2 regions of the Martelella sp. genome follow, and region 1 is predicted to be linked to the other one. Evidence: riboswitches for the same ligand, from Rfam matches in the RefSeq annotation. Region 1 holds a riboswitch; the other holds the start of a gene.
The links. Region 1 has a riboswitch for S-adenosylmethionine ahead of AC5DC2_RS01460 (homoserine O-succinyltransferase). Riboswitches for the same ligand answer to the same signal wherever they lie in the genome.
Positions count from the first base shown of each region.

Region 2: linked by a shared signal. The riboswitch ahead of AC5DC2_RS08660 (O-succinylhomoserine sulfhydrylase) and the one ahead of AC5DC2_RS01460 (homoserine O-succinyltransferase) in region 1 are both predicted to bind S-adenosylmethionine.

Region 1 is NZ_CFHTCS010000007.1:10,039-20,578, forward strand. Features, by position in the region: gene fabI (enoyl-ACP reductase FabI) at 6-815, opposite strand; gene fabB (beta-ketoacyl-ACP synthase I) at 823-2,043, opposite strand; gene fabA (3-hydroxyacyl-[acyl-carrier-protein] dehydratase FabA) at 2,101-2,610, opposite strand; gene irrA (iron response transcriptional regulator IrrA) at 2,915-3,331, shown strand; gene AC5DC2_RS01450 (YdcF family protein) at 3,335-4,132, opposite strand; gene AC5DC2_RS01455 (aldose epimerase family protein) at 4,160-5,182, opposite strand; gene AC5DC2_RS01460 (homoserine O-succinyltransferase) at 5,250-6,182, opposite strand; SAM riboswitch at 6,250-6,327, opposite strand; gene AC5DC2_RS01465 (NUDIX domain-containing protein) at 6,395-6,841, opposite strand; gene AC5DC2_RS01470 (LysE family translocator) at 6,856-7,488, opposite strand; gene AC5DC2_RS01475 (heavy-metal-associated domain-containing protein) at 7,658-7,867, shown strand; gene AC5DC2_RS01480 (heavy metal translocating P-type ATPase) at 7,907-10,384, shown strand.
Region 2 is NZ_CFHTCS010000077.1:3,587-14,126, forward strand. Features, by position in the region: gene AC5DC2_RS08650 (alpha-glucosidase) at 1-1,087, shown strand, start outside; gene AC5DC2_RS08655 (2'-deoxycytidine 5'-triphosphate deaminase) at 1,180-2,268, opposite strand; SAM riboswitch at 2,338-2,415, shown strand; gene AC5DC2_RS08660 (O-succinylhomoserine sulfhydrylase) at 2,450-3,634, shown strand; gene apaG (Co2+/Mg2+ efflux protein ApaG) at 3,709-4,092, shown strand; gene AC5DC2_RS08670 (APC family permease) at 4,168-5,775, opposite strand; gene AC5DC2_RS08675 (FMN-binding glutamate synthase family protein) at 6,008-7,624, opposite strand; gene AC5DC2_RS08680 (YrhK family protein) at 7,743-8,516, opposite strand; gene AC5DC2_RS08685 (acetoin reductase) at 8,877-9,710, opposite strand; gene AC5DC2_RS08690 (DUF6880 family protein) at 9,949-10,540, shown strand, end outside.

The DNA.
Region 1 (10,540 bases):
AACCGTCAGGTTTCCGGGTCGCCCCTGCGCATCATTTCCGGGATCGGCATGGAGAGAATGTTGTAGCCGTTGTCGACGAAATGGATCTCGCCTGTGACGCCGGAGGCAAGGTCGGACAGCAGGTAGAGCGCCGAGCCGCCGACATCCTCGATCGTGGTCGAGCGCCGGAGCGGCGCATTGCGCTGCTGCCAGGCATAGACGAGTCGGGCATCGCCGACGCCGGAGCCCGCGAGCGTGCGCACGGGCCCGGCCGAAATGGCGTTGACGCGAATGCCGCGCGGGCCGTAGTCGCCTGCCAGGTAACGCATCGAGGCCTCGAGCCCGGCCTTGGCCACGCCCATGACGTTGTAGTTCGGGACCACCGCCGTGGAGCCGCCATAGGTCAGCGTCAGCATCGAGCCGCCGTCCGGCATCAGTTCTGCCGCGCGCTTGGCGATCTCGGTGAAGGAGAAGCAGGAGATCACCATGGTGCGGACGAAATTCTCCCGCGTGGTGTTGGCGTAAAGTCCCTTCAACTCGCTCTTGTCGGAAAAGCCGACGGCGTGGACGACGAAGTCGAGCTTGCCCCAGCGCTGCCTGATCGCATCGAAAACAGCGTCGACGCTCTTGATATCCTCGACATCGCAGGGAACGACGAAATCCGAGTCGACTTCGGCCGCCAGGGGATGAACCCGTCGCCCGAGCGCCTCGCCCTGATAGGTGAATGCGAGCTCGGCGCCTTCGGCGTGAACCGCCTTGGCGATGCCCCAGGCAATCGAGTGGTTGTTGGCAACGCCCATGATCAGGCCGCGTTTGCCCTGCATAAGTCCGGTCATCTGCACATTATCCATTGTAACGCCGGAAGACCAGCGTGGCGTTCGTGCCGCCGAAGCCGAACGAGTTTGAAAGAACGGTGTCGATTCGGGCGTTGTCGATGCGCTCGCGCACGATCGGCACGCCCTCGAATTCGGGATCGAGGAGGTCGATATGGGCGCTCTCGCCGATAAAGCCCTCCTGCATCATGAGCAGCGAATAGATCGATTCCTGAACGCCGGCCGCGCCCAGCGAATGGCCGGTGAGCGACTTGGTCGACTGGATGTGCGGAATCTTGTCGCCGAAGACGTCCTTGATCGCGCCGATCTCGCGGCTGTCGCCAACCGGCGTCGAGGTTCCGTGGGTGTTGATGTAGTCGATCTCTCCGTCGATATCGGCAAGCGCCTGGCGCATGCAGCGCACGGCCCCTTCGCCGGAAGGCGCGACCATATCGTAGCCGTCGGAAGTGGCGCCATAGCCGATGATCTCGCCGTAGATCTTGGCGCCGCGGGCCTTGGCGTGTTCGAGCTCTTCCAGGATGACGACGCCCGCGCCGCCGGCAATCACGAAGCCGTCGCGGGCGGCGTCATAGGCGCGCGAGGCGCGCGGGGCATCCTCGTTGAAGTCGCTGGTCATCGCGCCCATGGCGTCGAAAAGGTTGGACATGGTCCAGTCGAGGTCCTCGTGGCCGCCGGCGAACATCACGTCCTGCTTGCCCCACTGGATAAGCTCCGCCGCATTGCCGATGCAGTGCGCCGAGGTCGAGCAGGCAGACGAGATCGAATAGTTGACGCCATGGATCTTGAACCAGGTGGCGAGCGTGGCGGAGGCTGTCGAGGACATGGCCTTCGGCACGGCGAACGGGCCGATCCGCTTGGGCGAGCCGTTCTTTTCTGTCGTCAGCGCGGCCTCGACGATCGTGCGGGTCGACGGGCCGCCGGAACCCATGACGATGCCGGTGCGCTCATTGGTGATGTCGCCCTCTTCGAGGCCGGAATCGGCAATGGCCTGCTTCATGGCGACATGGTTCCAGGCGCCGCCCTGGGACAGAAAGCGCATGGCGCGGCGATCGACCTGGTCCGTGGGGTCGAGTGTCGGCCGCCCCCAGACCTGGCATCTGAACCCGTGCTCGGCGAAATCCGGCGAGAAAGAGATGCCTGATTTTGCCTCGCGCAGCGAAGCGGTGACTTCGGCGGCATCGTTCCCGATCGAGGACACGATTCCCAATCCCGTAACGACAACACGTCTCATGTTCGATCCTTCTCTTTCTCCTCCGGGCCCGGCGGTCCTGGCGGCGCGGGCCGCGCCCTACTGTTCCTTGAACAGGCCGACCCTCAGATCGGAGGCCTTGTAGATTTCCTCGCCATCGGCCTTCACCCAGCCATCGGCGATGCCGAGAACCAGACGTCCGCGCATGACGCGCTTGAAGTCGACGCCGTATTCCACCAGCTTGTTCTTCGGCGTGACCATGCCGGAAAACTTCACCTCGCCGGTGGAGATGGCGCGGCCCTTTCCGGGTTCGCCGAGCCAGCCGAGATAAAATCCGGTGAGCTGCCAGAGCGCATCAAGGCCCAGGCAGCCCGGCATGACGGGGTCGCCCTTGAAATGGCAATCGAAAAACCAGAGGTCGGGCGTGATGTCAAATTCCGCGCGGGCATGACCCTTGCCGTTGGCGCCGCCATCCTCCGAAATCTCGGTGATGCGGTTGAACATCAGCATGGGGGGCATCGGAAGCTGCGCATTGCCGGGGCCGAAAAGCTCGCCCTCGGCGCACTTGATGATGTCCTCGTAATCGAAATGCGATTGTTTTGTGCTCATTAAAACTCTGCTTCCCTTCGTTCAGCGAGGGGTTTCCGGTATCCGGCCCAAGATAAGGGCGTATGTCGCTCTCAGCAATGCGCCCTTGTGCCAGTTGGGCCGGAAAACCCGAAAATCAACTGTCATTCCGTTCACCGAGGCCATACAGGAAGCCGACTTCCGCGGCCAGAGCGAAACGCATTGGTGAGGGCTATTTGCAGTTTAATTTCAATCCTCGCAAGCCCTCGTCCTATTGAAAGCGATTCTCAATGTCGTTATACGGTGCTATATTTGCATTTTGTTAGATGACGCCCTGAAAGTGGATATGACAGCGGGACATCGCATTTCGGAGGAAAAGCTTCGCGCAAGCGGCCTGAGGCCGACGCGCCAGCGCGTTGCGCTGGCCGACCTGCTGTTTGCCAAGGGTGACCGCCACGTGACCGTCGAGGAACTGCACGGCGAGGCGCAGGATGCCGGCGTGCCGGTGTCTCTGGCAACCGTCTACAACACGCTGCACCAGTTCACCAATGCCGGCATGATCCGCGTTCTCGCCGTCGAGGGCGCGAAAACCTATTTCGACACCAATACCTCGGACCATCACCATTTCTTCGTCGAAGGCGAGAACGAGGTGATCGACATGCCCGCCGACGGCATTGCGTTGAACGGCCTGCCGACGCCGCCCGAGGGCATGGAAATTTCCCATATCGACGTGGTCGTTCGCCTTCGCCCGAAGAAATCCTGATCTTCAGTCCTCCTGTCGGGGCGAGAGCCTTGCCGTGTGGCCGCGCAGGCGCGCCGCCGCAAGTCCGGCCCATTCGCGCAATGCGGTGGTGAGCATTGCGGCATTGGTCATCGGCCGGTCGAGGCTTGCGGAAAGACGCGGCCGACCATCAGTGCGATAGTCCGCCGGCCAGGGCTGGACCTCGACGCTTGCCGCCTCAAATAGCGCAAAGGCGCGCGGCATGTGATAGGCCGATGTCACCAGCAGGCACGGGCCGTCCATGGCGTGATCCTTCAACAGCGCGGACGTATGGGCGGCATTCTCCGCCGTGTTGCGGGCATCCGGTTCATAGAGCAGACGCTCGGGTGAAATGCCGTGATCGGCGAAGAAGCGGGCGGCCGGCTCGGCCTCGCCGTTTTTGGCGCCCGTCAGGGCATTGTCGCCGCCGGTCACCAGGATGGTCATGTCCGGGTAGAGCCGGGCCAGCCTCAGCGCCTCGATGTAGCGGTCCGCCGCCCGGGTGAAGACATAGGCGCCGCGCCGCGCCGAGGCGCCGGTGTTGATGCCGCCGCCGAGCACGATGGCGCAGGCCGGCGGCCCGGCAAGAACCGGACGCCGAAAGCGGGTCTCGAGATCGGCCAGAAGCACGGCGCCGAGATTGGTGAAGCCCGTCACCCCGAGCATCAGCGCGGCGAGCGCGGCGAAAAACGCCGCCGCGCCGGTTTTCGAAAGAGCGAGACACACCAGCGCGGCAAGCATGGCGAGGAAGGCGAAAGCCAGCGGCTGGACGATGAGCCAGAATAGCTTTGAGAGAACGAACATCAAGCCTTCCTTCGGTGCCGGCGGATCTCAGCCCTTGCGAAAGACGTATTCGGTCTCCTGGCGCAGCGTTTCGCCGGGGCGGAGGATGGCATTGGGGAAACCGTCCTGGTTGATGGCGTCCGGCCAGACTTGCGTTTCCAGGCAGAAGCCGGCGAACGGCCCGTAGGGAAAGCCGTTGAGGCCCACCGGCGTCTCGTCGAGCTTGAAGGCGGTGTAGAGCTGAACACCGGGCTCGGTCGTCAGCACATCCATGGTCACCTTCGAGGAAGGGGCATAGACGCTGATCACGGGCCGCTTTTCGGTTCGGCCGGGCGAGAGGCAGAAATTGTGGTCGAACAGAACCTGCCGGCCGTTCTCGTCCTCGCGCTTCAAGGGATGCGGCTTGCGGAAGTCGAAGGGCGTGCCGGCAACCGGCCTGATCTCGCCGGTCGGGATCTGACGTTCATCCGTTGGCAGGTAATGGTCGGCGGCGATCATCAGCGTGTGTTCCAGCGTATCCGTGCCGTTGCCGAGATTGAAGTAGGAGTGGTTGCACATATTGGCGACCGTCGGCTTGTCTGTCGTCGCCTCGTAGACGACCGAGAACACGCCGCGCGGCTTCAGCCGGAAATGCGCGCGGATTTCGCAATTTCCGGGAAAGCCGCCGCGCCCGTCCCTGTCGAGGATCTTCAGCGTCACCCGGTCTTCGGCAATCTCCTCGAATTCCCACAGGCTGACGCCGATGCCGTCGCGGCCGCCGTGAAGATTGGTGATGCCGTTTTCGTTGCAGTCGACCTGGTATTCCGTGCCATCGATCGTGAAGCGGCCATTGGCGATCCGGTTGGAGGAGCGTCCCGGCGTGGCGCCGAAATAGGGGGAGTGGTCCGGATAGGGTTCGAAACTGTCGAAGCCGAGGACCAGCGCATGGTCGTGGCCCTCAAGGCGCAGATCCTGCACGACCGCGCCCCAGTTGATGATCTTTGCGGTCAGTCCGCCGCCTGTGATCGTGACCCGGCTGACGGTCTTGCCGTCCTTTGTCTGGCCGAAGGCTTCCGGTTGTGGCGCACCCATTGTTTTTATCCTCCGCATCTGGAATGTTGCATTGCGGGGCGGATATTGCGCCGGAATGGCGGGCGCTTCAAGCGCCCGACCGTCCGTCGCCGATTTCTTCCAGGTGATAGGGCGTCGTCTGGTAGACCTCGTTGATCCAGTTGCCGAAGAGAAGATGGGCATGGGAGCGCCAGCGGTTGAGCGGCGTGCGTTCCGGGTCATCGGCGGGGAAATAGTTGAACGGCAGGTCGACCGGCACATTGGCGTCGACATCGCGCCGGTATTCGTCGCCGAGCGAACCGGAATCATATTCGATATGGTTGAACATGTAGAGCCGGTTGGCGAAGCTCTCCTGCGCCAGGCAGGGACCCACCTCGTCGGAATCCATCAAGAGTTCCATGCCCGGCGCGCGCTCGAGATCTTCCCGGCGCACCTCCGTCCAGCGCGACACCGGAATCTGGAAATCGTCGGAAAAGCCGTTCAGATAGATGGAAGCGGGCTTCAGGTTGCGGTGGCGATAGACCCCGAATGCCTTCTTGTTCAGAAGATGCTTCTCCACGCCGTGGAAATGATAGGCCGCCGCCATTGCGCCCCAGCAGATATTCATCGTCGAGTGGCAATGGGTCGTGGTCCAGTCGAGGATCTCCTTCAACTCATCCCAATAGGTGACTTCCTCGAAATCAAGCGTTTCCACCGGCGCGCCGGTGATGATGAAGCCGTCGAACTTGCGCTCCGCCACCTCGTCCCAGGTCTGGTAGAAAGAGAGGAGATGGTCGATCGGCGTATTCTTCGCCTTGTGCCCGCCGACGCGCACCAGCGAAAGCTCGATCTGCAGCGGCGAAGCGCCCAGAAGCCGTGCGAATTGCAGCTCGGTCTTGATCTTGTTCGGCATGAGGTTGAGCAGACCGAAATGGAGCGGGCGGATATCCTGCCGCTCGGCAACCGTTTCCGTCTTGACCCGCACGCCCTCTGCAAGAAGCGTCTCATAGGCGGGCAGCGTATCAGGAATCTTGATAGGCATGTCTCATTCCAATCCCGAACAGAAACCGGCCGACGTCAACACGCAGCCGGTCCGAATGGGCAGGAATTTTCCGCTCGCTTCGGCCCTTTAGCGAGTTGTTTTACGTGGCTGCAAGCCGGCCGGCCAAATCACCACGAGGAGAAGCTAGATAACGCCGCAATTGCCGGACGTCAATCTCGGCGCGAAAGGCAACGTACCGCCGAACCGCGGCTTCAGGCGAAAAATATTCTTAACGTCGGCCACGAAAGCGGCAACTCCATGCCAAGTCCAATGCTTGCAGCGGCTTCTTTCCAATCAAGGAAAAACAGTCGAAAGCGGATCGGTCCGCCGCCGTCGGAAGAGTGTTTCTCTGTGTGAAGCCAGTTTTCGGGAACGCCCTCCGGCGTGGGAACGGTGAATATGTGGCGCCGGTGACATAGCCGTGCGCCGTTTTTTCTGAAGTGATAGTCGATACTGCCAAGCCCTGACCAGCCTTCGTGCAGGAACAGTCCGGTCTCCTCGTGAAATTCCCGTTTTGCTGCCTCAAGCGGGACTTCCCCATGTTCAAGCGTTCCGCCGGGCACCTGAAGCGGAACCTCCGGGAAGTCCGGCTCATCGAAGACGAGTACCCTGCAGTCCCGTCGTGCATAGATGAGCACTTTTTCCGCATCCGGCGCCATTGCGCTTGCCTGTTTCAGGACGTTGACCGCTGCAGCGCCGCCGTGGTCACCCCCATGGCGACCAGCGCGCTGCCGCCGAGGCGCGGCAGCAGCACGGTTGCGGCGGCAGAGGAAAGCCTTGTCCGCAGCCGGTCGGCCATCAGGGCGTAGGCCAGGGCATTGATGGCGGCCAACGCGACGAAGGTGAGCGTGAGGACCGCAAACTGCGGCAGGAGTGGTTCCGCCGGTACGATGAACTGGGGCACGAAGGCGATGAAGAAGGCAATCGATTTCGGGTTCAGGGCGGTGACCGCCATGGCGTGAAAGAAAATCCGCTGTGCCGCGAGAGGGGGCGTGGCAGAGGAGGCCGGGGTCTCGCCCTTTCCGGCACTTCTGAAAAGCCGGATGCCGAGATAGACAAGATAGGCCGCGCCGACCCATTTGAGGATGATGAACAGCTTGGCCGAGGCGAGGACAAGCGCGCCGAGACCGGCGAGCGAGGCGCTCATGGCGATGAGATCGCCGAGCGCGACGCCGGCGGCGGTTGCGAGCGCCACCCGTCGCCCCTGGCTGAGCGCATAGCTCAGCACGAGAAGAACGGTGGGGCCGGGAATAAAAAGCAATGCCGTCGATGCCGCCACGAAGGTAAGCCAGAGTTGAAAATCCACGTGTCTCTCCCCTGAAATCTCCACAATATTCGCATCAAAGACAGGTCCTGCCGCCGCTGGCAAGCCGCTCGCGCGTCGAAAAGTGCAAAAGCAGGCTTGACCTTCCAGTGACTGGAAACCCTATCTCCTGCATCAGCATCAAAGCCAAAGAAACCCGAGGAGCAAGACGATGGCCGAGAAACTGACGCTGAAGATCGAAGGCATGGGCTGTGCCAAATGCAGCGAGAAGGTGACGAAGGCGCTTGGCAGCATTGACGGGATTTCCGGTGTCGCCGTCAGGCTGGACGACAATTCCGCCTCGTTTGAGCTTGCCGCGCCGGCCACCCGCGATCAGGCCGTCGAGGCCATCGAGGACGCCGGCTACGACGTCGTGGCCTGAGGCTGTCAAAGGGCAATCAACTTCCGGAAGGCGTTTCCCATGGAACAGACGATCTCTACCAGCCGCAGGACGCAAACCCTCTCCGTGCCGGTGACAGGCATGACCTGCGCATCCTGCGTGCGCAGCGTCGAGCGGGTCGTCGGCAAGGTTGAAGGCGTTGAGGCGGTTGCCGTCAATCTGGCGACCGAAACGGCCGAGGTGACGCTTTCCGACAGGAAAGCGACGGGCGCCGTGGTGGCGGCGATCGAGAAAGGCGGCTATGGCGTGCCGCTGTCGACCGTCGAACTTGGCATTCTCGGCATGCATTGCGCCTCCTGTGTGGCAAGCGTCGAGCGGTCGCTGTCCCGCGTGCCTGGCGTTGTATCGGCTCATGTCAATCTGGCGAATGAACGGGCAACGCTTTCGGTTCTGCCATCCGTGGACCTTGCGGTGCTGGAATCCGCGATTGGGAAGGCCGGTTTTAAGGCGCGTCGCTTGGAGGATCAGCGCGCCGGAAGCGAAAGCCATGAAGGCCGCCGGGCGAAGGAGCAGGCGGCCCTGAAGCGCGATCTGCTGACGGCTTTTGCCTTCACCCTGCCGCTTTTCGTGCTGGAAATGGGGTCGCACGTCATCCCCGCCCTCGGCCGTGAGGTGATGGCGACGGTCGGGATGTTTCCGCTGCATGTGTTCTATTTCGCGCTGGCGACGATCGTGCAGTTTGGTCCCGGCCGGCGGTTCTACAGCCACGGCATTGCCTCTTTCCGCAGGCTGTCGCCGGACATGAACGCGCTGGTGATGCTAGGCTCGAGCGCCGCCTGGGCCTATTCCACGGTCGCGACCTTCCTGCCGCAGGTCTTTCCGGCAGGCGCCGCTCAGGTCTATTTCGAAAGCTCTGCCGTCATCATCACGCTGATCCTTCTCGGCCGCTATCTCGAAGCCAGGGCCAAGGGGCGGACCTCGGCCGCCATCACCCACCTGATGGGCCTGCAGCCGAAGACCGCGCGCGTCGAGCGCGATGGCGCGACCGTCGATATTCCGATCGACGAGGTCAAACGCGGCGATCTGGTGATCGTGCGGCCGGGCGAGAAGATCGCCGTTGACGGCACGGTCGTTTCCGGCTCTTCGCATGTGGACGAGGCGATGATTTCGGGCGAGCCGCTTCCGGTTAAAAAAGGCGAGGGCGACGACGTCACCGGCGGCACGATCAACAAGACCGGGTCCTTCACCTTCAGGGCAACGGCGATCGGTTCGGACACGGTGCTCGCGCGGATCGTGAAGATGGTCGAGACTGCGCAAGGGGCGAAGCTCCCGGTGCAGGCCATGGTCGACAAGGTGACGGCATGGTTCGTGCCGGCGGTGCTGGCGGCGGCCGCGATCACCTTTCTGATCTGGCTCTTCGCCGGCCCGGCGCCTGCCTTTTCCTTCGCGTTGGTGAACGCCGTCGCGGTGCTGATCATCGCCTGCCCCTGCGCCATGGGGCTTGCAACGCCGACCTCGATCATGGTCGGAACGGGCAGGGCAGCGGAAACCGGCGTGCTGTTCAGGAACGGCGAGGCGCTGCAGACGCTGCGCGATACCGCCATCATTGCCTTCGACAAGACCGGGACGCTGACCGAGGGGCGGCCGCAGGTGACCGATATCATTCCTGCGGACGGCTTCGACGAGAACCGGCTTGTCGCCCTTGCCGCCGCCGTGGAGGCCGGCTCGGAGCATCCGCTTGCGGAGGCTGTGATCGCCATGGCGGCAGAGCGGAATATTGCTCTTCTCGCAGTCCGTGACTTTGAGGCGGTGACGGGTTTCGGCGTGAAGGCGGATGTCGACGGCAAGACGGTCGCCGTTGGCGCGCACCGGTTCATGGGTCTGCTGGGCGCCAATGTCTCGGCGCTGGACGCCACCGCCGACGCGCTTGCGGCCAAGGCGCGCTCGCTGCTGTTCATTGCCGTTGACGGCAGGCCTGCCGGGATCATCGGCGTCGCCGATCCGGTCAAGCCGTCGGCGAAGGCGGCAATCGCGGCATTGCACGCGGCCGGCCTGAAAACGGCGATGATCTCCGGGGACAATCGCAGGACCGCAGAAGCCATCGCGGCGGAAACCGGCATCGATACGGTGATTGCCGACGTGTTGCCGGATGGCAAGGTCGCCGCCCTGAACGAGCTCAGGGAGCAGTATGGCGCAATCGCCTTTGCCGGCGACGGCATCAATGATGCGCCGGCGCTGGCCGCCGCCGATACCGGCATCGCCATCGGCACGGGCACCGACATCGCCATCGAGACGGCGGATGTGGTGCTGATGTCGGGGGCGCTGTCGGGCGTCGTCAATGCTATCGCCCTGTCGCGGGCGGTCATGCGCAATATCGCGCAGAACCTTTTCTGGGCCTTTGCCTATAATGCCGTGCTCATCCCGGTTGCCGCCGGCATCCTCTATCCGGTCAACGGCATGCTTTTGTCTCCCATGCTGGCGGCGGCCGCCATGGGGCTTTCCAGCGTTTTCGTTCTGTCGAACGCGCTCCGGCTGAAGCGGTTCCGGGCGATTGGCTGAGCAGAGGTCCGGGCCTCCCCTCCGGTTAAGGCAAATAACGCGGCGGCGGCTTTCCATTCGCCGCCTGCCGCTCTATTATGGATTCCAGCCGCTTGCAGTTGGGACGAAGTGAATTCCGAGATTCCCCGGGCCTTTGATCACGATCAATACAAACCG
Region 2 (10,540 bases), on a different contig from region 1:
GGGTTTCCGCATGGACGTGATCCCGTTCATCTCGAAGAATTTCGCCTTCCCCAACCTGACTGAGGAAGAGATGAAGGATCCGGGCCGCGTCTACGCTTCCGGGCCGCGCCTGCACGAATACCTGCAGGAGATGAACCGCGAAGTGCTGTCGCATTATGACTGCATGACGGTTGGCGAGGCTGCCGGCGTTTCGGATGCCGAGACGCCGCTTTTCGTCGACGAGGCCCGCAACGAACTCAACATGATCTTCAACTTCGCCGTCGTCATGCTCGATCGTGACGGCTGGCGCTGGAAGCCGCGCAAGCTCACCGACATGAAGGCGACCTTCGACCGGCTCGACAAGGCCGTCGGCATGACCGGCTGGAACACCGTCTTCCTCGGCAATCACGACCAGCCGCGCACCGTCAGCCATTTCGGCGATCCCGCCCCGCAGTACCGCGTGCTCTCGGCCAAGGCGCTGGCAACGATGATGCTGACCATGCGCGGCACGCCCTTCATCTATCAGGGTGAGGAGATCGGCATGGTCAACTATCCCTTCACCGATCTCGACCAGTTCGACGATATCGAGGTGCGGGGCCTCAGGCAGGACCATGTCGAGACCGGCAAGGTCAGCGCCGGGGAGCTTCTTGAGAACCTCAACAGGGTGAGCCGCGACCATGCCCGCACGCCGATGCAATGGGATGCTTCAACGAATGCCGGCTTCACCACGGCGCAAAAGCCCTGGCTTGCGGTCAATCCGAATTATTTGGAGATCAACGCCGCGGCCGCGCGGGCGGATCAAGGCTCGGTCTACCATCATTACCGGCGGCTGATTGCGCTGCGCCATGAAATGCCTGCCCTCGTCTACGGCACCTATGAAGATCTTGCGCCCGATCACGAGACGGTCTTCGCCTTCGAGCGCAGGCTTGATGACGCCCGTCTGGTCACGGCCATCAACTTCTCGCGCGAACCGGTGACCTGGCGTCATGCGGCGCTGAAGGGGGCGTCCGGCCTCGCCAGCAACGAGGAGGACCGTGGCGCGGCTATCGCCGATGACGCGCTGACGCTTCTGCCCTGGGAGGCAGTGGTGCTCAAGCCCGCGACCTGACGGGGAGCGGACAAAAATGCCGGCGGCGCCCGCCGGGCGCCCTCCCTTCTCGGCCTCGCAATCCTTGACGTTCCGTCCGTTCCGGGGCCTTCTCACCCTGCGCGGAAATGTTTCGACAGTTTCAGGCCCTGGGCCTGGTAGTTCGAGCCGAGACCGGAACCGTAGAGCGCCGTCGGCGGATCCATCATGCGCTCGTAAACCAGGCGGCCGACGATCTGGCCGTGTTCCAGGATGAAGGGCACCTCGTGGCTTCTGACCTCGAGCACCGCGCGCGCGCCCCTGCCGCCGGCCTCCGCATGGCCGAAGCCCGGATCGAAAAAACCCGCATAGTGGACGCGGAATTCGCCGACCAGCGGGTCGAACGGCGTCATCTCGGCGGCGAAAAGCGGCGGCACGTGCACGGCCTCGCGCGAGACAAGAATATAGAACTCGTCCGGGTCGAGGATCAGCTCGCCCTTGCCGCGCCCCTGAATGGGCTCCCAGTAATCAAGAATGTCGTAGCCGGCCTTGCGGTCAACATCGATGACCCCGGTATGGTGCTTGCCGCGATAGCCGACCAGCCCCTCGCCTTCGAGATCGATCGACAACGCAATGCCGCCGTCGGAAATATTGGGCATGTCGCTGGCAACCAAGGTTTCGGCGCGATGCAGCGCCATCAGCGCGTCTTCGCCAAGCGCCGAATGCCCGGAGCGAAAGCGGATCTGCGAGAGACGCGAGCCCTGGCGCACGATCACCGGAAAGGTGCGCGGCGAGATTTCCAGGTAGAGCGGTCCCCGATAGCCCGAAGGAATGACATCGAACTCCTGCGCGAAATCCGGGATCACGCGGGTGAAGATATCGAGCCTGCCGGTCGAGCTTTTCGGGTTGGTTGACGCGGAGAGATGCTCCGGCAGGGCGAGCCCCTCCATCAGTTCGACGATATAGACGCAGCCCGTCTCAAGAACCGCGCCCTGCGAGAGGTCGATCTCGTGCATGGAAAGCCGCGAAAGCTTGTCGGCAACGCTGTGGCGCGGACCAGGCAGGAAACTGGCGCGCACCCGGTAGGCTTTTGCGCCAAGGCGCAAGTCGAGGCTTGCGGGCTGGACCTGGTCGTGATCCAGCGGCTTCGTCGTGGTCAGATTTTTCTGCTCGAGCAGTGCGGCAATGGCGTGATCGGGCAGGATTCCGGGCGTCTTGGACATGTTTTGCTCCTGTTGGCCGACAAAACCAATCTTTCAGAATTGACGCAAGCGCTTATAGGGATTATGCCGCCTTATCCCCGTGGTGATTTGGCCGGTCGGCTTGCAGCCACGTTAAACAAGTAGCTAAAAGGCCGGGTAACCGGTCCCTTAGCGACCGGTTTTTTTGTTTGGAGAGATGAAAATGAAGAAGTCCTGGCGTCCGCAAACCAAGCTCGTTCATGCAGGAAGCCTGCGGTCGCAGTATGGCGAGATGTCCGAGGGCATCTTCATGACGCAGGGCTTCCTCTACGAGAATTCGGCCGCCGCCGAGGCCCGTTTCAAGGGCGAGGACGACGGTTTCATCTATGCCCGCTACGGCAGCCCCACCAATGACATGTTCGAAAAGCGCATGTGCGCGCTCGAGGGAGCGGAGGACGCCCGCGCCACGGCCTCCGGCATGGCTGCCGTTTCCGCCGCCATCCTCTGCCAGCTGAAGGCCGGCGACCATATCGTCGCCGGCCGCGCGCTCTTCGGCTCCTGCCGCTGGGTCGTGGAAACGCTCGCGCCAAAATACGGCATCGACTGCACGCTCGTTGACGGGCGCGACCTCGCCGCCTTCGAGGCCGCCATCCGTCCGAACACAAAGCTGTTCTTTATCGAGAGCCCGACCAATCCGACGCTGGAAGTGGTCGACATCGCCGGCGTTGCCGATCTCGCGCACCAGGCCGGCGCCCGCCTCGTCGTCGACAATGTGTTCGCCACCGCGCTTTACCAGAAGCCGCTGGAACTCGGCGCCGATGTCGTCGTCTATTCGGCGACCAAGCATATTGACGGACAGGGCCGGTGCCTCGGCGGCGTCATCCTGTCGTCGAAAAAGTGGATCGAGGAGGAACTGCAGGACTATTTCCGCCATACCGGCCCTGCCCTTTCGCCCTTCAACGCCTGGCTGTTGATGAAGGGGCTGGAGACCTTCCCGCTGCGTGTTCGCCAGCAGACGGAAAGCGCCGGAAAGATCGCGGATTTCCTCGCCGACCAGAAACAGGTCGCCCGCGTGATCTACCCCGGCCGCGCGGACCACCCCCAGGCCGACATCATCAAGAAGCAGATGACTGCGGGGTCGTCGCTCATCGCCTTCGAACTGAAGGGCGGCAAGGATGCGGCCTTTGCGCTGCAGGATGCACTCGATATCGTCTCGATTTCCAACAATCTCGGCGATGCCAAGAGCCTGATCACCCATCCGGCGACGACGACGCACAAGAACCTCTCCGACGAGGCGCGCGCCGAGCTCGGCATTTCCGGCGGCACGATCCGGTTTTCCGCCGGCATCGAGGATACCGACGACCTGGTCGACGATTTTGCCCAGGCCCTTGCAAAACTGCCGGCATAAGCGCCAGAATTGCAGACCGGCCGGAGGCGAAAGGTCCCGGCGGAGAGGCCAGTGGGAGCCCGCTTTTGCAAAGCGTGACGACGGACGAGATCGAGGTCAGGGTGGAAACCCGTTTTCTGGACGAGCATTCCGCTCCGGCGGAGAACCAGTTCGTCTGGGCCTATGACATCGAGATCGTCAATCACGGCGCGGTCGATGTCCAGATCGTCGCCCGTCACTGGACCATCACCAATGCCGACGGGATCGTCGAGATCGTCAACGGGCCGGGCGTTGCCGGCAAGCAGCCGGTACTGGCCAGCGGCGAACGGTTCTCCTACCAGTCGGCCGCCCCGCTCGACACCGCGTCCGGCATCATGGTCGGCCATTATGTGGCCCGCACCGGCGACAACCGCCTGCTGCAGGTCGCCATTCCGCCCTTCTCGCTCGATTCCCCCTATGAGGACCGCTCCCGCCATTGAGGACGGCGGGAAAAAGCCGCCCTCCCCGCTCAAGAAAAGGGCGGCGTATGAAAGCCCATTCGGCAGGCGCCCGGATTACTCGCGCGTCATGACATCCTCGACATCGGCGCCGCCATATTCCTGCAGCTCGATATCGTGCTGTTCGCGGCGGAAGCGATCGAAAATGTCCTGCGAAATGCGGCCGCGCACCGCCATCAGGAAGACGGCAAGCGAGAACAGGGCCGCCACGATCGAATCGACCGGATGCGGAATGACGCCGAGTCCGCCGCCATAACCGCCGAGATAGGAGATGATGGCGACGCCGGCCATGTAGACCCCGAACCACGCGGCGCTCATCGGTTCCAGATCCTCCCGGCCGATCACCGCCAGGCGCAGGAAAAACAGCGCCGCGCCGATGAACAGCAACACAAGCAGAACCCAGATCGTGCTCCAGCCCGACCAGTAGATCATCAGCGTCGCGATCATGAAGGCAAGCGCCCCGATGACGCCGGCCGCGGGCACCACGAAGGGACGGCGGGCATTCGGCGCGAGATAGCGGAAGGCCACCATGGACACCGGACCGGCGATGAAGGACAGCACCACCGCCGCGCTGTTGAGCGCCAGGATTTCCTGGAAGGGCAGGATGATCAGCATCAAAAGCGCCACCACATAGTTGAGGATCAGGCCCCAGAGCGGCACGCCGTATTCGTTCAGCTTGGCGAACAGGCGCGGGAACACGCCGTTGTTCGACATGGCAAGCGCCAGGCGGGCATTCGAGCTGACCGAGACGAGCCCGCTGCCGGCCGGCGAGATCACGGCGGCGACATTCAGCATGCTGAGCAGCCACAAGACGCCGATGGAGGTGGCAAGCGCGCCGAGCGGACCGAGTTCATGGCTCGATTCGATCGTGTGCCAGCCGCTGGCAAGCGAGGTCGGGTCGATGGCGCCGACAAAGGCGATCTGCAGGCCGAGATAAATCGCAAGGCAGATCAGGACGGAGAGGATCAGCGCCAGCGGGATCACCCGCTGCGCGTTCTTCACCTCGCCCGCAAGGTCAATGGCGTGACGGAAGCCGATGAAGGCGAAAACCACGCCGCCTGTCGAAACGGCGGCGAAGATGCCGGGAACGCCATAGGGCGCGAAGCCGCCGGCGGCGGTGAAGTTCGACGGCTCGAACCGCGCGGCGACCACAACGACGATGAAGATCACCGGCACGATCAGCTTGAACCAGGTCATCGTCGTGTTGATGCGGGCGAACCAGGCAACGCCGAACACGTTCACCACCGTGAGCACGGCAAGGAAGATCGCGGCCGCGATGTAGCCCGAGACGGTCAGGCCGCCGGTGGCATTGGTCAGCCACGGCAGATAGGACGAGGCATAGCCGAGCGAGGCCTTCACCTCGATCGGCGCCGTCGTGCAGTAGCCGACCCACGCGCTCCACCCCATGGCCAGCGCCAGAAGCCGGCCGTGGGAGAACTGCGGAATACGGGCGATACCGCCCGCGATCGGAAAGAGCGTGGAATTTTCCGCATAGGTCAGGGCGATCAGCAGCATCGCCACTGCCCCGATCAACCATGAGATAATGGAGGCCGGTCCCGCCAGTTGGGCCGTATCGAGCGGCGCAAAGAGCCATCCCGATCCCAAAACGCCGCCCACGGCGACAAACGTCAGGCCGATCAGGCCGATTTCGCGTCGCATTGCCATTTTTTATGTTCCCCTAGCTTAACGCGCTTCACTGAATGCAGCCGGCCACCCCTGCTGGCACACCGCAGCGAATGTATATACTCACAATCTTAAGTATTCATGCGCACGCCGTTTCAAGTCAATCGCTTTGCGCGCCGTTCCGTCAGTTTCTGGCGCTGACGTGAAGGCGCGGATCAACCCGTATGAAAGAGAGAATTCTCCTCCATTGCGATAAAAGAATGACCACACATTCCTAGCCGTTATTCGCCCTGATGCGAACGAGGTCCTCCACGGGACGGAAACTGTCGGAACTTGCCGCGCGCCACCAGTCGGCATAGATCGTCGAGTCCGGATCCGACGACAACACGCCTTCGGCGAGGAAGGGATGAAGCTTGTCGAGCGGCACGGAATCATGCGAGCCGACGCGGTGCATGATGTGGTGCGGCTGAAGGTCCTGGGGATGGGCAAAGCCGCAGGCGGCGACGATATCGGCCAGCGCCTCGAGCGTCTTCTTGTGGAACCGGGCGGCGTGATGCCCCTGTTCCTCCGGCACGAGCGCGCGCTGGCGCCACTTGTCCTGGGTGGTCACGCCGGTGGGACAGGTGCCGGTGTGACAGCGCTGGGCCTGGATGCAGCCGACGGACATCATGAAGGCGCGCGCGGCGTTGCACCAGTCCGCGCCAAGGGCGAGGTTGTGGGCAAGCCCCATGCCGGAGAACACCTTGCCGCTGGCCGCAAGCCGCACATGTTTCTTCACGCCCGCGCCGACGAGGGCGTTGCGCATCAGCACCAGCCCGTCCCAGAGCGGCATGCCGACCCAGTCGGCAAGTTCCAGCGGCGCGGCGCCCGTGCCGCCCTCCGCCCCGTCGATGACGATGAAGTCGGGATAGATGCCGGTCGTGAGCATCGCCTTGACGAGCGCGAAAGGCTCGTGCGGCTGCCCCACGCAGAACTTGATCCCGACCGGCTTGCCGCCGGAGAGCTCGCGCATCGTGGCGGCAAAATGCAGCATCTGCGCGGGCGTCGAGAAGGCGGAGTGGCCGCGCGGCGACAGACAGTTCTGATAGACCGGAACACCGCGGACCTCGGCGATTTCGGGCGTCACCTTGGAGCCCAGAAGCATGCCGCCATGCCCGGGCTTGGCGCCCTGGCTGACCTTGATCTCGGTCATCTTCACCGCGTCGTTCGCCGCCTTGTCGCGGAACATCTCCGGATCGAACCGGCCGTCCTTGTCGCGCGCGCCGAAATAGCCCGAACCGATCTCCCAGACGAGATCGCCGCCATGCTCCAGGTGATGACGGCTCAGACCGCCCTCGCCGGTATCCTGATAAAAGCCGCCGTCGCGCGCGCCGATGTTCATCGCTTTCACGGCATTGGCCGAAAGCGCGCCGAAACTCATTGCCGAGATGTTGAGGATCGAGGCCGAATAGGGCTTCGACGCCTGCGCGTTGCCGACCATGATGCGCGGTGAGAGATCCGGATTACGCTCCGGCGCCATGGAATGGGAAATCCAGTGATGCGGATCGGAATAGAGTTCGAGTTCCGTCCCGAAGGGAATGGTATCGGGAAGCCCGTGCGAGCGCGTCTTGATCAGTTCGCGCGCCGCATAGGAATAGGGCGTCCCATGGGTATCGTCCTCAACCGCATAGGCGCGGATGAAGGGACGCAGCGAAAGAGCCATCCAGCGGATGCGACCCAGAACGGGATAGTTGCGGGTAATTGTCCATGACGACTGGAACCAGTCATAAGCCGAGACCGCCAGAGCCGGAACCGTGAACAAGAGGATCCAGAACCATCCCGTCGCGAGCGCCACAACCGTGAAGAAAGCGGCCGCGATCGGCACGATGCACCGCAAAAGCATGTCAACCATCGAGACTTCCCCCTTTTCCTTATCTCATGCGCTAGCAGAACGCTTACATTCTGGCTAGCCGGTCTCTGCAATTTCAGGTGTTGTCTCAAGGCGGGTTCGGCAGGTCGATCGGGGCGCACTAGCGCTCCCAGGGCTTCTTCCTGCGCGGCGCCAGGGGCTTCATCGGATGGCTGGCATAGAGGGTCGGCTTGCCGAGCGCCTGGGCCACGATGCGGTAGGCGCGGCGATAATTGAGCAGGCCGCCGATGAAGAACAATCCGCTTCCGACGAGATACTGCCAGGCGAGAAAACCGTCGATCCTGACCTCGTCGGCAGGGCTCGAAACCTCCCAGAGATAGGGGATCGAGGCGACGGCGAAGAGTGTCGATCCGACGACGAAGGCGACCGCGGTCAGGTTCATCATCTGAAGCGTCACGAGATCGTCGGCCTGGACGATCTGGATGACGTTGATGACCGCGCCGCCGACGAACAGAACGCTGCCGATGATGAAACACCAGGCGCCGGCCGTTTCCCAGCCGACGGACGACAGGAAGAAGATGCTGCCGGCGACGAAAAGCAGCGTGCCGGCGACATAGGTCCACGCCGCCCAGAACCCCAGCCGGTCCCAAAGTGTGGCAACGCTCTCGCGCTCGCGGGCATGGATGAACACCTCGATCAGATCGTGACCGGTGACCAGGAGGTAGAGCAGCGAACCGAAAAAGAAGGTCCAGGCGCCGAGATCGGCGTAGGCGGAAAGCGCCGGGAAGAAACAGATGCTGCCGAAGATGAACACCAGACCGCCCAGCTGATAGGCGGCGGCATTGATGGTCTCCCAGCGGAAGTTCTTTCTGTTGTCGGGATCGTCAGCGACGAAATCATGTATACGCGGTCGGTTGACGAACATATGCGGCATGGCGGACCGGGCTCCCTCTTTCGCCGCCGATCATGGCCCCGGCGAAGGCCCAGGAACAACCCCCGGGACGCAAAAACCCTGAAAAGCGGGAAAACAGGCCGCCGCAGTTGTGTTGACAAAGCTTGCCTCACGCTCCGCCGTCATGCTCGGACCTGTCCCGGCATCCAAGCACGTGTCAACGCGACAAGCCTCTCGGGCGGGAAATGATTTCAATAAATATGTTATGAAACCCGGCGCTGCCCCTGCAAAACGGTGGCCAGTTCCTCGACACAAGGCCGCGGACGCCCGTTAAAAGGAGAGGTTTGCCAGCAAACCGAGGCGGCGGGGAAAATCCGCCGCCGAACTCTCTCTGCTACAGCTTCAGCGATAGACAATCCCGCCATCGGTCAGAAATGACTGACCGGTAATGTAGTCGGAGTCACTGCTTGCAAAGAAAGCGACCAGCGCCGCAACATCTTCAGGCGTTTGCGCGCGTCCAAGCGCAATGCCATCGACATATTTCTTATAGGTTTCGCCCTTGGGCGCGCCGGTAAGCTCCGAAAAGCGCTCGTCGATCTCGACCCACATGTCAGTGCCCACAATACCCGGGCAATAGGCATTCACCGTGATGCCCTGGCTTGCATATTCCTTGGCGGCGGCCTGCGTCAGAGCCCGAACAGCGAACTTCGTCGCGGAATATATGCCAAGCATTTCGAATCCATCATGTCCCGCAATGGAAGAGGCATTGATGATCTTGCCCTTCTGGCCGCGCTCGATGAATTTCTTCGCTGCCGCCTGAATACCCCAGAGCACGCCGTCAACATTGATGCGGAAGATACGGTCCGTGTCTTCCGGCGTGACATCGGCGAGCGGCTTCACCTGCGCAATGCCGGCGTTGTTGACCATCACATCAAAGCCGCCCAGCTTTTGCTCGGCATCATCAATGGCGGCATAGACCTGGTCGCGCTTGCTCACATCGGCTTCAAACGTTGTGGCCTTCACCCCGAGCGCCTCGACCTCGGACTTGACCGCTGCGAGCTTCTCGGCCTGAATGTCGACCAGAGCGATATCCGCGCCATCCGCGGCCAGACGCAACGCGATACCGCGCCCGATACCCTGACTTGATCCCGTGACCAACGCGACTTTACCTTTGAGGGACATGATAACCTTCCTTTGCATTCTGCGGCATGACAGTGAGACACTGGTCACACGCATGTTTCGGTTCCTGCTTCCGCACACGAGAGCAGAACGGCGTTCCCCCAAAGCCCGCCGGTTCTGCGCGCCGGCTTGGTTTACTCACTTGATTAGTGAGCCACTTTTCCATGTGGTAACGCATAGGCGGAATTGCGATACCGCGTTTGATTTTCGAAAGGTGTTTTCTCCAGGTCGGGGGCTTTCCACTGTCGCAACTCAACGAATAATATCGGTATGAAATTTAAGTGAGCCGGAGCTTATGGCCAAGAAGACAACGCTCAACGCGAAGAACCTGGAAGCGCTCGGCGCAAAGCGGCTGGCGGAGCTCTTGATCGAAATCTCGACCGGAAGCGCTGCCCATAAACGGCGGCTGCGCCTGGAACTTGCTGGCGAACAGAGCAGTGGCGAGATGGCCCGGGAAATCCGCAAGCACCTCACCCGCATACAGCGCGCCCGCAGCTTCATAGACTGGAGGAAGGTCAAGAAGCTGAAAGCGGACCTCGAGACCCAGCGTTCGGCCATCATCGAGAAACTTGAACCTCAAGACCCTGACGAAGCGTTCGAACTGATCTGGCGCTTTCTGCACCTGTCCGATTCCATCTTCGCACGTTCCGATGATGGCAGCGGTTCGCTCGTCGAGAGCTTTCATCTCGCCTGTGTCGATGCCGGGCGCATCGCAAAGGCATCGGAGACATCCCCCGAAACATTGGCGGAAAAGATATTTCAGGCGCTGCGCAACAATGGCTACGGCCAATATGATCCGCTGATCGAGGCAATGCTACCGGCGCTGGGCGCTGACGGACTCGCACGCCTGAAAGAACTTTCCACTCAATGGCTCGACGAAACCGGAC